DNA from 2 places in the Variovorax endophyticus genome. Region 1 is predicted to be linked to the other one. Evidence: riboswitches for the same ligand, from Rfam matches in the RefSeq annotation. Region 1 holds a riboswitch; the other holds the start of a gene.
What was found. Region 1 has a riboswitch for glycine ahead of KV106_RS30930 (D-amino acid dehydrogenase). Riboswitches for the same ligand answer to the same signal wherever they lie in the genome.
Positions count from the first base shown of each region.

Region 1 (6,621 bases):
GCCGCTGGCCGACGCCGTCGGCAAGGCCATGGGAACCGCGAGCGCCTCGCGCAAGTCCACCCCCCGCAAGGCCTCGACGGCCGCCAAGCGACCGGCGGCGAAGAAGCCGGCCGCGGCGCCCGCGGCCCGCAAGCGAACGGGCGGCCGACGCTGAGCCGCCTTGTCCTGAACATCGAACGAAGCAGGTTGGCACGATGAAGTTGTTTCCCTCCGGTCACGCCACCCATCCGCAATGGCGCATGGCGGCCGGCCTCGTGCTGGCCCAGCTGCGTGCGCAGATGGCGCTGCCCGACTACGCCTCGGCACCCACCCTCGGGCTGCTCTACATCACCGACCACTATGCGGTCGACGCGCAGGAGATCCTCGACCACCTGAGCGCCGAGCTGCCCGAGGTGACCGACTGGGCCGGCACCGTCGGCGTCGGCGTGTCGGCCAACAATGCCGAGTACTTCGACGAGCCCGGCCTGAGCCTGATGCTCTGCGCGCTGCCGAGCGACCAGTACCGCGTGTTCTCGGGCGTGGCGCCGCTGGCCAGCTCCGAGATGAGCGGCTTCGAGGCCCACACGGCGCTGGTGCATGCCGATCCCGCCACCCCCGACCTGACCGAGCTCATCGGCGAGATGGCCGGGCGCACCGACACCGGCTACCTGTTCGGCGGCCTTTCGTCGGGCCGCGGCGGCGCGTTGCAGTTCGCGGTCGGCGGCAACGGCAACATCCGCGGCCAGGGCGCGGCCGGCGGCGTGTTCTCGGGCGGCCTGTCGGGCGTGGTGTTCGGCGAGGGCGTGCGGCTGGTGTCGCGCGTCACGCAGGGCTGCCAGCCGCTGCGCTCGGGCAGCGCGCGCGAGCGCGAGATCACCGAGGCCGACGGCAACCTGGTGCTGCAGCTCGACGGCGAGCCCGCGCTCGACGTGCTGCTGGCCGACCTGCAGGTCTCGCTCGAGCGGCCGCAGGAAGCCATCGAGGCCGTGCGCGCCACCCTGGTGGGCCTGGTCGATGCCGGCAGCGACGGCATCCGCCGCACCGGCGACCTCGGCGCCGACGTGCTGGTGCGCCACATCATCGGCCTCGACCCCACGCGCCGCGGCATCGCGATCGCCGACGTGGCCGAGGCCGGCATGCGCCTGAGCTTCTGCCGCCGCAACGCCCAGGCCGCGCGCGCCGACCTGATGCGCATCTGCGCCGAGATCCGCGAGGAGCTCGAGCCCGAGGAACAGACCCTGGCCACCGCGCGCGCCGTCGCCGCCGGCGAGGCCGAGGCGGCACCGCATCCCGCGCGGCGCATCGCCGGCGCCGTCTACGTGAGCTGCTCGGGCCGCGGCGGCCCGCACTTCGGCGCGCCCGGCGCCGAGCTGCAGATCGTGCGCCACGCGCTGGGCGACGTGCCGCTGGTCGGCTTCTTCGCCGCGGGCGAGATCGCGCGGCACCACGTGTATGGCTACACGGGTGTGCTGACGGTGTTCACGGCGGACGACTGAGCGTCCGCCTTCTTTCGGAAGCTCAGCCCAGCGCGGGCCGCGCCACGCCCGCCACGGGCCGGGGCAGCCCCGTGAACGCGAAATCCACCTCCGGCGCCAGGCCGCTCACGATGCGCGCGATCGACTTGCCCGAGCCGCAGGCGTGGGTCCAGCCGAGCGTGCCGTGGCCGGTGTTGAGGTAGAGGTTCGCGAGTTTCGTGCGGCCGATCAGCGGCACGTTGCTCGGCGTGGCCGGGCGCAGGCCGGTCCAGAACTGGGCCTGGGCGGTGTCGCCGGCGCCGGGGAACAGCTGCTCGACGCGGCGCACGATGGCTTCGCAGCGCACGCGGTTGAGGTCGCGGTCGTAGCCGTTGAGCTCGGCCGTGCCGGCGATGCGCATGCGGTCGCCCGACTCCGAGGTGTAGCGCGAGAACACCAGCTTGTATTCGTCGTCGGTCAGCGAGACCTGGTAGGCCTTGCTCGCGTCCTTCACCGGCATCGTGACCGAATAGCCCTTGGCCGGATAGATCGGCAGCCGGATGCCCAGCGGTGCCGCCAGCAGCGGGCTCAGCGAACCCATGGCCATCACGAAGGCATCGCCGCGGATGCGCTGGAAGCGGCCCTCGGCGTCGGTGACCTCGACGTGGTCGATCGCGCCGCCCACCTCGCGCAGCGCGGTGATGGTGTGGCTCATCAGGAACTTCACGCCCGCCTCGGCCGCGAGCCGCGCGAGTTCGCGCGCGAAGCGGTTGGCGTCGCCCGATTCGTCCTCGGCCGTGTAGGTGGCGCCGGCGAGCTGCGGCCGGATATGGGCCAGCGCGGGCTCGAGCTTCACGGCCTCGTCGGCCGAGATCACCTGGCGCTCGCAGCCCAGCGCGCGCATCTGCTCGGCGGGCGCGAGGGCGCCGTCGAACTCTTTTTGCGTCGTGTAGAAGTGCAGGATGCCCTGCGTGCGCTCGTCGTAGCGGATGCCGGTGTCGCGGCGCAGCTGCTGCAGCGTGTCGCGGCTGTAGGTGCCCAGGCGCACGATCTGCTCGATGTTGTGGCGCGTGCGCGCGGGCGTGCACTCGCGCAGGAACTGCAGGCCCCAGAGCCACTGGCGCATGTCGGCGCGGATGCGGAACAGCAGCGGGGCGTCTTCCTTGCCCAGCCACTGCAGCACCTTGAGCGGCGCGCTGGGATTGGCCCAGGGCTCGGCATGGCTCACCGAGATCTGGCCGCCGTTGGCGAAGCTGGTCTCGGCGGCCGGGGTGGCCTGCCGGTCGATCACGGTCACGTCGTGGCCGAGTTGCTGGAGGTAGTAGGCCGAGGTCACGCCGAGCAGGCCGGCGCCCAATACGATCACGCGCATTTCAAGTACCTTTCGAGGTCGAAGCGCTTGAACGGCGTGAAGGTTGTGCTGCTGAATAGATAGCGCGCAACCGGACGGCCGTCCAATTGCCGCTCCCCCTGTCCTCGGTACCTGAGAGTTTCATCCGCTGCACCTTGCAGCGGACTTGCTCCTTCGGCGCAGCACGGCCGCGATGGGCGATGTGCTGGCTCTCCAGACGGCGTTTCAGTGGTTGCAGTACAGGTCCCGCGCGAAGCGTGGAGCCGACCTGAGCGTTTATGGGAGTTTGCGCCTTCGGTGGGGCTGCCTGCGCGATGCATGCGGCCCGCTCTCCTGCAATGGGTGGCGATTGTAGGCGGGCCTTGCGCACCGGCCAACCCCGGGATTCGGCCTTGCGCACGGGTGGGATAATCCACGCCCGGCCGCGCCCGCGCGGCTTCGGGCTTTCGACCACGCGACTCAGCAATCACACAGCACAGGGGACTCCATGATCCTGGTTACCGGCGGCGCCGGCTTCATCGGCGCCAATTTCGTCCTCGACTGGATCGCGCAAGGCGACGAACCGGTCGTGAACCTCGACAAGCTCACCTACGCCGGCAATCTCGAGACCCTGGCTTCGCTCAAGGGCAATCCGCGCCATGTCTTCGTGCAGGGCGACATCGGCGACAGCGCGCTGCTCGACCGCCTGCTGGCCGAGCACAAGCCGCGCGCGGTGGTCAATTTCGCGGCCGAGTCGCACGTGGACCGCTCGATCCACGGCCCCGAGGACTTCGTGCAGACCAACGTGCTCGGTACCTTCCGACTGCTCGAGTCGGTGCGTGGTTACTGGAACGCGCTGCCGGCCGACCAGAAGGCGGCCTTCCGCTTCCTGCACGTGTCGACCGACGAGGTCTACGGCTCGCTCTCGAAGACCGACCCGGCCTTCACCGAGGAGAACAAGTACGAGCCCAACAGCCCGTACTCGGCCAGCAAGGCCGCCAGCGACCACCTCGTGCGCGCCTGGCACCACACCTACGGCCTGCCGGTGCTCACCACCAACTGCTCGAACAACTACGGCCCCTTCCATTTCCCCGAGAAGCTGATCCCGCTGATGATCGTCAACGCGCTGGCCGGCAAGCCGCTGCCCGTGTATGGCGACGGCATGCAGGTGCGCGACTGGCTCTACGTCAAGGACCACTGCAGCGCGATCCGTCGCGTGCTCGAGGCCGGCCGGCTCGGCGAGACCTACAACGTGGGCGGCTGGAACGAGAAGCCGAACATCGAGATCGTGAAGACCGTGTGTGCGCTGCTCGACGAGTTGCGTCCGCGTGCCGACGGCAAGGGCTACGCCGAACAGATCAGCTACGTCACCGACCGCCCTGGCCATGACCGGCGCTACGCCATCGACGCGCGCAAGCTAGAGCGCGAGCTCGGCTGGAAGCCGGCCGAGACCTTCGACACCGGCATCCGCAAGACGGTCGAGTGGTACCTCGCCAACGGCGACTGGGTGCGCAACGTGCAAAGCGGCGCCTACCGCGCCTGGGTCGAGAAGCAGTACGACGCGAAGGCTTCCGCATGAAGCTGCTGCTGCTGGGCAAGGGCGGACAGGTCGGCTGGGAACTGCAGCGCAGCCTCGCACCGCTGGGCGAGCTGGTCGCGCTCGATTTCGACAGCACCGACTTCCACGCCGACTTCAGCCGGCCCGAGCAACTGGCCGACACCGTGCGGCAGGTGCGCCCCGACGTGGTCGTCAATGCCGCCGCCCACACCGCCGTCGACAAGGCCGAGAGCGAGCCCGAGTTCGCGCGCAAGCTCAACGCCACCTCGCCCGGCGTGGTGGCGCAGGCCGCGCAGGAGCTCGGCGCGCTGATGGTCCACTACTCGACCGACTATGTCTTCGACGGCAGCGGCACCGCGCCCTGGAAGGAAACCGACGCGACCGGCCCGCTGAGCGTCTACGGCCGCACCAAGCTCGAGGGCGAGCAACTGGTGGCGCGGCACTGCGCGAAGCACCTGATCTTTCGCACCAGCTGGGTCTATGCGGCGCGCGGCGGCAACTTCGCCAAGACCATGCTGCGGCTGGCCAGGGAACGCGACAAGCTGACCGTCATCGACGACCAGTTCGGCGCGCCCACCGGTGCCGAGCTGCTGGCCGACATCACGGCCCATGCCATTCGCGCCACCTTGCAGGACCCGTCCAAGGCCGGGCTCTATCACGCGATCGCGGGCGGCGAGACCACCTGGTACGGTTATGCGCGCTACGTGCTCGAACTCGCGCAGCAGGCCGGTGTCGAGCTCAAGGCCGGGCCGCAGCAGGTCGAGGCCGTGCCGACCAGCGCCTTTCCCACGCCGGCCACCCGGCCGCACAACTCGCGCCTCGACACCTCGAAGCTGCAGGCCGCCTTCGGGCTGGTGCTGCCGCCGTGGCAGAACGGCGTCGCGCGCATGCTGCGCGAGATCCTCTGAGCGCGCATCGCGCGCCGGACCCGAACCCCTGAAGAGAAGACACCAACGATGACCATCCAGACGACGCAGCGCAAGGGCATCATCCTGGCCGGCGGCTCGGGCACGCGGTTGCATCCGGCCACGCTCGCGATCAGCAAGCAGCTGCTGCCGGTGTACGACAAGCCCATGATCTATTACCCGCTGAGCACGCTGATGCTCGGCGGCATGCGCGACATCCTCGTCATCAGCACGCCGCAGGACACGCCGCGCTTCCAGCAACTGCTGGGCGACGGCAGCCAGTGGGGCCTGAACCTGCAGTACGCCGTGCAGCCCAGTCCCGACGGGCTGGCGCAGGCCTTCATCATCGGCGACAGGTTCGTCGGCAATTCGCCGAGCGCGCTGGTGCTCGGCGACAACATCTACTACGGCCACGACTTCGTGCACCTGCTGTCCGACGCCGATGCGCAGGCCAAGGGCGCGACCGTCTTCGCCTACCACGTGCACGACCCCGAGCGCTACGGCGTGGTGGCCTTCGACGCGCAGGGCAAGGCCAGCAGCATCGAGGAGAAGCCGCTCGAACCCAAGAGCAGCTACGCCGTGACGGGCCTCTACTTCTACGACAACCAGGTCGTCGACATCGCCAAGGCCGTCAAGCCCAGCGCGCGCGGCGAGCTCGAGATCACCGCGGTCAACCAGGCCTACCTCGACCTCGGCCAGCTCAACGTGCAGATCATGCAGCGCGGCTATGCCTGGCTCGACACCGGCACGCACGAGAGCCTGCTCGAGGCGGGCCAGTTCATCGCCACGCTCGAGCATCGCCAGGGCCTGAAGATCGCCTGCCCCGAGGAGATCGCCTGGCGCAACGGCTTCATCGATGCCGCGCAGCTCGAGAAGCTCGCCGCGCCGCTCGCCAAGAGCGGCTATGGCAAGTACCTGCAACGCCTGCTGAAGGACGAGGTGCGTTCGTGAAAGTCACCCCTACCGCGATTCCCGACGTTCTCGTCATCGAGCCGAAGGTGTTCGGCGACGCGCGCGGCTTCTTCTTCGAGAGCTTCAACGGCAAGGCCTTCGACGAGGCCGTGGGGCGCCATGTCGAGTTCGTGCAGGACAACCATTCGCGCTCGGCCCAGGGCGTGCTGCGCGGCCTGCACTACCAGATCCAGCAGCCGCAGGGCAAGCTGGTGCGCTGCGTGCGCGGCGCGGTGTTCGACGTGGCGGTGGACATCCGCCGCTCGTCGCCGACCTTCGGCCGGTGGGTGGGCGAGGAGCTCAGCGAGCACAACCACAAGCAGCTGTGGGTGCCCGCCGGGTTCGCGCACGGCTTCCTGGTGCTGACGGAGACGGCGGAGTTTCTGTACAAGACGACCGACTATTACGCGCCGGTGCATGAGCGGGCGATTGCCTGGAACGATG
Region 1 is NZ_JAHUTH010000030.1:12,482-19,102, forward strand. Features, by position in the region: gene KV106_RS30920 (PhaM family polyhydroxyalkanoate granule multifunctional regulatory protein) at 1-154, shown strand, start outside; gene KV106_RS30925 (FIST signal transduction protein) at 195-1,475, shown strand; gene KV106_RS30930 (D-amino acid dehydrogenase) at 1,498-2,805, opposite strand; glycine riboswitch at 2,894-3,011, opposite strand; gene rfbB (dTDP-glucose 4,6-dehydratase) at 3,272-4,342, shown strand; gene rfbD (dTDP-4-dehydrorhamnose reductase) at 4,339-5,229, shown strand; gene rfbA (glucose-1-phosphate thymidylyltransferase RfbA) at 5,278-6,177, shown strand; gene rfbC (dTDP-4-dehydrorhamnose 3,5-epimerase) at 6,174-6,621, shown strand, end outside.

Region 2 (6,621 bases), on a different contig from region 1:
GGTGCTGCTGCAGCCGCTGGCGCAGGTTCACGTTGGCGGCCTGCGCGCGCTCGAGGATCTTCGCGGTGTCGTCGCCTGTGCGGATGGTCAGCGAATCGAAGGCGGTCTCGTTGACCGGCTCGCGGCCCATCTGGGCCAGGCCGCGCGCGAGGATCGCGGTGAGCGCGGCCACGCGTTGCGCGATGCGCGTGAGGCCGTCGGGCCCGTGGTAGACCGCGTACATGCTCGCGACCACGGCGGGCAGCACCTGCGCGGTGCAGATGTTCGAGGTCGCCTTCTCGCGCCGGATGTGCTGCTCGCGCGTCTGCAGCGCGAGGCGGTAGGCAGGGCGGCCATGGGTGTCGACGCTCACGCCGACCAGGCGGCCCGGCAGCGAGCGCTTGAAGTCGTCGCGGCAGGCCAGGTAGGCCGCGTGCGGGCCGCCGTTGCACAGCGGCATGCCGAAGCGCTGGGTGGTGCCGCAGACGATGTCGGCATCCCATTCGCCGGGCGGCGCGAGCAGGGTCAGCGCCAGCAGGTCGGCCGCGACGCAGAAGGCCGCGCCGTACTGATGCGCGTGGCCCGCGAGCGGGCGCAGGTCGTGCACGTGACCGGTGGTGGCCGGGTATTGCGCCAGCACGCCGAAGAATTCGCCGCTGGCCATCAGGTGCGGCAGGGTTTCGGAAGCGGTGCTGACCTTGACCTCGATGCCCAGCGGCGCGGCGCGGGTCTTCACCACCTCGATGGTCTGCGGATGGCAGTCGCCCGAGACCAGGAACACGTTGCTCTTGCTCTTCACGCTGCGCTTGGCCAGCGTCATCGCCTCGGCGGCCGCGGTGGCCTCGTCGAGCATCGAGGCATTGGCGATCGCCATGCCCGTGAGGTCGCACACCATGGTCTGGAAGTTGACCAGCGCCTCCATGCGGCCCTGCGAGATCTCGGCCTGGTAGGGCGTGTAGGCCGTGTACCAGGCCGGGTTCTCGAGGATGTTGCGCAGGATCACGCCCGGCGTGTGGGTGCCGTAGTAGCCCTGGCCGATGAAGTTGCGGAACACCTTGTTCTTCGCCGCGATCGCCTTGAGCTCGGCCAGCGCATCGGCCTCGGTGGCCGGTGCCGGCAGCCGCATCGGCTTGCTGCGCCGGATCGCCGCGGGCACGATGCCGTCGATGAGTTCGGCGCGCGTGGCCGACCCGATCACGGGCAGCATGCGCGCCTCGTCGTCGGCATCGATGCCGATGTGGCGGGCGATGAATTCCTCGGCGTTCTCGAGTTCTTGCAGGGTGGGCAGGGCGGCGGGGGTGGGCATGGCGGGCGGGGGAAGAGAAGGGGGAGCGGACTTCCGGACGCGAGCCTTCGCGTCCGGCCATCCGGTTTCAGGGGGTCAGGATTCCTCGGCGAACTTGCCGTAGGCGGTTTCGTCCATCAGCGCGTCGAGCTGCGCCGGTTCGGACAGCTTGACCTTGAAGAACCAGCCTTCGGCCAGCGGCGCGCTGTTGGCGAGCGAGGGATCGGCGCGCAGGGCCTCGTTGACTTCGGTGATCTCGCCCGAGACGGGCATGAACACGTCGGCCGCGGCCTTCACCGATTCGACGACGCCGGCGACATCGCCCTGGGCGAAGCTCTTGCCGACCTCGGGCAGGTCGACGAAGACCACGTCGCCCAGCGCGTCCTGCGCATGGACGGTGATGCCGACCGTGGCGTTGCCGCCCTCGGCCTGCACCCATTCGTGGTCCTTGGTGTACTTGATGCTCATGTCGAAAAACTCCTCGTGGATAAAAAGTGGCCGATGCCGGGGCGTAGGTTAGCCGCGGTAGTAGCGGGTCGGCACGAAAGGCAGCGTCGAGACCTCCATCGGCACCGGCTTGCCGCGCACGATGGCCTGCACCCGGGTGCCGGGCTCGGCGAAGGCGGTGGCCACGTAGCCCATGGCGACCGGCCGGTCGGCCGTCGGGCCCAGCAGGCCGCTGGTGACCTGGCCGATGTCCTGGCCCTCGAAGGACTGCAGCGGCGTGCCGTCGCGCACCGGGATGCGCTCGAGCGCGACCAGGCCGACGCGGCGGCGCTTGAGCGTGTCGTGGTCGAGATGGCCGGCCGCGCCGGTGGCGGCGGTGAGCTGGGCCAGGATCTTCTCGGCGCCGGGGAAGCCGCCCGCGCGCGCGCCGCCCGTGCGGCGCACCTTCTGGATCGCCCAGTTGAGCGAGGCCTCGACCGGCGTGGTACTGGTGTCGATGTCGCTGCCGTAGAGGCACAGGCCGGCCTCGAGCCGCAGCGAGTTGCGCGCGCCCAGGCCGATGGGCTTGACCTCGGGCTGGGCCAGCAGCAGTCGCGCCAGCGCCTCGGCGTCCTTCGCGGCGACCGAGATCTCGAAGCCGTCCTCGCCGGTGTAGCCGCTGCGCGTGACGAAGGCGGCTATGCCGCCGATCTGCACCGCGCCGCCGGTCATGAACACGAAGCGCTCGATGCCGGGCGAGAGCCTTGCCAGCGTGGCCGCGGCCTGCGGTCCCTGCAGCGCGAGCAGCGCCTGCTCGGGCAGCGGCTGCACCTGGCAGCGCTGGCCGATCCTCTGCTGGATGTGGGCGATGTCGGCCACCTTGCAGGCGCCGTTGACGATCACGAACAGCGAGCCGTTGCCTTCGTTGAAGAACATCAGGTCGTCGAGGATGCCGCCCTGGTCGTCGAGCAGCAGGCCGTAGCGCTGCTTGCCCGCGGGCAGGTCGATCACGTCGACCGGCATCAGGGTCTCGAAGGCGGCCGCGGCGTCGGGGCCGGACAGGCGCAGCTGGCCCATGTGGGAGATGTCGAACAGGCCCGCGGCCTCGCGCGTATGTTTGTGCTCGGCCATCAGGCCGGCGGGGTACTGGACCGGCATCGAGTAGCCGGCGAAGGGCACCATGCGGGCGCCGAGTTCCAGGTGCAATGCGTGCAGCGGGGTCTTGAGCAGTTCGGATTCGGGGGCGGAAGCAGCCACGGGGCACTCCTGGGGGCAGCAATCGAATGCCATGGCTCGCGCCATGGGGCCACCCCTGCTGTCCGCTTTACCTGAGAGATTCGCCCCACGATCGGGGTTTGCTCCTTCGGTGGGCCTGGCGCCTGCGGCACCGGCCTCTCTCCAGCAAGGAAACGCCGTCCCGCGAGGGCCGGCGCTGTGTCAGTCCTTTTGCCTGAGCGTTCGGGGGTTCCCTGCGCCTTCGGCGGCCCCGTGCGGGGCTCTCTCCTGACCCGGGCGAGTGTAGTGGATTGCGGCGCCGGTTCAGTGCATCACTTCGGCCGGCGGCAGCAGCCGCTCGATGCGCTCGCGCAATGACTCCGCGCGCTCGGCGCCGGCCGTCTTCTCGACCTCGGTCAGCATCAGCGCGGCGATGGTCAGCATGGCCTCGCGGTCGCGCGCCTCGCGCAGCGCGTCGCGCATCTGCAGCGCGAAGCGCGGATCGCGGCGCACGAACATGCGCTCGCAGATGTCGAACAGGAACATGCGCGTGGTGGCCAGCGAGCGCTTGCCGTCGAAGGCGTCGGCGGCGGTCGAGACGTGGATGGGTTCGGCGGCCGGCGCGGGCTGCGGTTCCGGCGCCGCGGCCTCCACCGCCTCCACCACGGCCACCGTGCGCGGGTCGTGCAGGTAGCCGCGCTCCACCAGCGTCATCAGGGCCTGCTCGGCATCGCCGCGGCTCGCGAACAGCGGGCTGAAGTCGGTCAGCGAGCGGCGGCCGTCGGCCATCAGCAGCAAGGCCCGTTCGCGCTGGCTCAGGGTGCGCTGTCCGCCCTGGAGTTCGTCGCGCGCCTTGTCGGTCTTGGTGGGAAACATGCGGTGCCGCCGGGTCCGGGATGGAGCCCGAGCATCGCGGATGCGCGTGACATCTTCATGAAGCGCGGAACACCAAAGGCTTAAGCATCGCCCGTGCGAGCGCTGCGGGTTTCGCGCTTCCGTTCGGCAACCCGGCAAGCCCTCGCGACAAGACCGGAACGCGCTCCGGACGGCGCGGGCTGCACCGGATGTTGCCGACCCCGATGAGCACGAGCCCGACCTTTCGCGACCTGCCGATGCGCGCGCCGGCCATTGCGGCGAACACCGCCGCGCGGGCCGAAGCCTATCGCGCCGACATCGACGGCCTGCGCGCCGTCGCGGTGCTCGCGGTGGTGTTTTTCCACGCCTTTCCGCGCGCGGTGCCCGGCGGCTTCATCGGCGTCGATGTCTTCTTCGTGATCTCGGGCTTCCTGATCACCTCGATCCTGCTGCGCGCGCAGGCCGAGGGCCGCTTCAGTTATCGCGACTTCTATGCGCGGCGCGTGCGGCGCATCTTCCCGGCGCTGCTGCTGGTGCTCGCCACGGTGCTGGCCTTCGGCTGGTGGGTGCTGCTCGACGACGAGTTCAGGGCGCTCGGGCGGCAGGCGGGCGGCGGCGCCTTCTTCGTGGCCAATCTGGTCTTCTGGCGCGAGGCCGGCTACTTCGACGCCGCGGCCGAGCTCAAGCCGCTGCTGCACCTGTGGTCACTGGGCATCGAGGAGCAGTTCTACATCCTGTGGCCGGTGCTGATCGCGCTGAGCTGGCGCCGGCGCTGGCCGCTGCTGCGCGTGCTGTGGCTGGTGGCGATCGCCTCCTTCGCGATCAACGTGCTGGGCATCCATTCGCATCGCGGGGCCTCGTTCTATTCGCCGCTGTCGCGCGCCTGGGAACTCGCGGCCGGCGGCATCGTGGCCTGCCTGCAGCTGCGGCCGGGCCACGCGCCGCCCGCGGGCTGGCGTGCCCACCTGCTGTCGCTGGCGGGCGTGGCGCTGATCGCGATCGGCCTGGCAACGGTGCGCGCCGACAAGGCCTTTCCGGGTGGGTGGGCGCTGCTGCCGGTGGCGGGCGCGGCCTGCTGCATCGCGGCCGGCGGCGGCGGCGTGCTGAACCGGCGCCTGCTGTCGAACCGCGTGCTGGTGTGGATCGGCCTGCTGAGCTATCCGCTGTACCTCTGGCACTGGCCGGTGCTGAGCTTCCTGCGCATCGTGCTGCCGCGCGAGCCGCACGAGCTCACGGGTCTGGCCGCCTCGGTGCGCGTGGCGGCGCTGGCCGCGAGCCTGCTGCTGGCCGCCGCGACCCATGGCTGGCTCGAGCGCCGGCTGCGCGCTCGCGCGGGCGGCGCCACCGTGCGCTGGCTTGGCGCCGGCATGGTGCTGGTCGCGCTCGCGGGTTGCGCGGTGCAGGCCGGGCTGCCGGCGCGGCTGGACGGGCCGGCGCTGCAGCGCATGGCCGATGCGGCGGCCGACCGCGACTACCACGACGGACCGACCACCGGCGAACTCGGACCCTTCGTCACCTACCGCATCGGCGAGGGCGCGCACAAGGTGCTGCTGATCGGCGACAGCCACGTGATGCAGTACGCGCCGCGCGCCGCGGCGCTGGCACAGCGCGCGCCCGAGCGCATGGCGAGCTCGTACTTCACGGTGTTCCTGGCCTGCCCGCCGATCCCCGGCGTGTTCGCGCGCCAGGGCATCGAGTGCGGCGCGCGGCGCGACGAAGGGCTGCGCATGGCGCTCGAGGGACCGTTCGAGACGGTGCTGGTCGGCGCCTGCTGGAACTGCTACTTCACCGAGACCCTGGGCCTGCCGATGGGCTTCGACCTGCGCGAGGGCGAGGCCGCCTATCCGATCGAGCGCAGGGAAGGGGAGGCGCGCGCGCTGGCCGCGCTCGAGGGCCTGCTGGCAGCGCTGGTGCAACGCGGCAAGAAGGTCTACCTGCTGCTCGACAACCCGGGCGGCAGTGGGTTCGACCCGGCGCGCATGCTCGAGGGCAGCCGGCTCGGTTCGTTGCGGGTGTCGCGCGAGGTCACGACGCCGCAGCCGCTGTCGCAGGCCGCGCTCAACGACCAGCTGCTGCGCATCGCGGCGGCCAGCGGCGCCAAGGCCATCGACGTCACGCGCCGGATGTGCCGCGGCGGCCGGTGCGATCGCACCCTGCCGGACGGCAGCCCGGCCTTCATCGACGAGCAGCACCTGCGGCCGGCCTTCACGCGCGCGCATGCGGACTGGCTCGACGAGGTGCTGCTGCGCGGCCCGCCGCCCTGAGTCATGCATCCCTGAAGCACATTGTTGCAATCGGGCATTGCGGGTTTTGCGGCGCCGTTCGTCAAACGGGGGATGCGACAGACACCGATGCACCGTTCTCCACCCTTTGCCCCGGGCGCCGGACCGCGCCGCGGGCTCGCCGATAATCGGGCGCCCCGCGGCCGGCGGGGCGCCTTCTTCCCGTGCCAGCCATGACGGATCTCGTCTCCACCCCCAGCGTCGAAACGCTCTACGGCGACCACCATGCGTGGCTGCAGGGCTGGCTGCGCCGCAAGCTCGGCAATGCCTGCGATGCGGCCGACCTGGCGCAGGACACCTTCATGCGCGTGCTCGGCCGGCCGCGCGAGCTCGCCGAACTGCGCGAGCCGCGCGCCTGGCTCACGACCATCGCGCACGGCCTCGCGGTCGACCACGTGCGGCGCAAGACGCTCGAGCGCGCCTGCCTCGACGCCATCGCCCACCTGCCCGAGCCGCAGGCGCCGTCGCCCGAGGCGCAACTGATGCTGGTCGAGGCGCTGGTGCGCATCGACGCCATGCTCGACGGGCTCGCGCCCAAGGCCCGCAGCGCCTTCCTGCTGTCGCGGCTCGAGGGCCTGG
Region 2 is NZ_JAHUTH010000003.1:51,609-58,229, forward strand. Features, by position in the region: gene gcvP (aminomethyl-transferring glycine dehydrogenase) at 1-1,285, opposite strand, end outside; gene gcvH (glycine cleavage system protein GcvH) at 1,361-1,732, opposite strand; gene gcvT (glycine cleavage system aminomethyltransferase GcvT) at 1,781-2,980, opposite strand; glycine riboswitch at 2,996-3,102, opposite strand; glycine riboswitch at 3,123-3,206, opposite strand; gene KV106_RS04955 (hypothetical protein) at 3,230-3,781, opposite strand; gene KV106_RS04960 (acyltransferase family protein) at 3,985-6,024, shown strand; gene KV106_RS04965 (sigma-70 family RNA polymerase sigma factor) at 6,216-6,621, shown strand, end outside.
Region 2: another riboswitch for glycine. It lies ahead of gcvT (glycine cleavage system aminomethyltransferase GcvT); the one in region 1 lies ahead of KV106_RS30930 (D-amino acid dehydrogenase).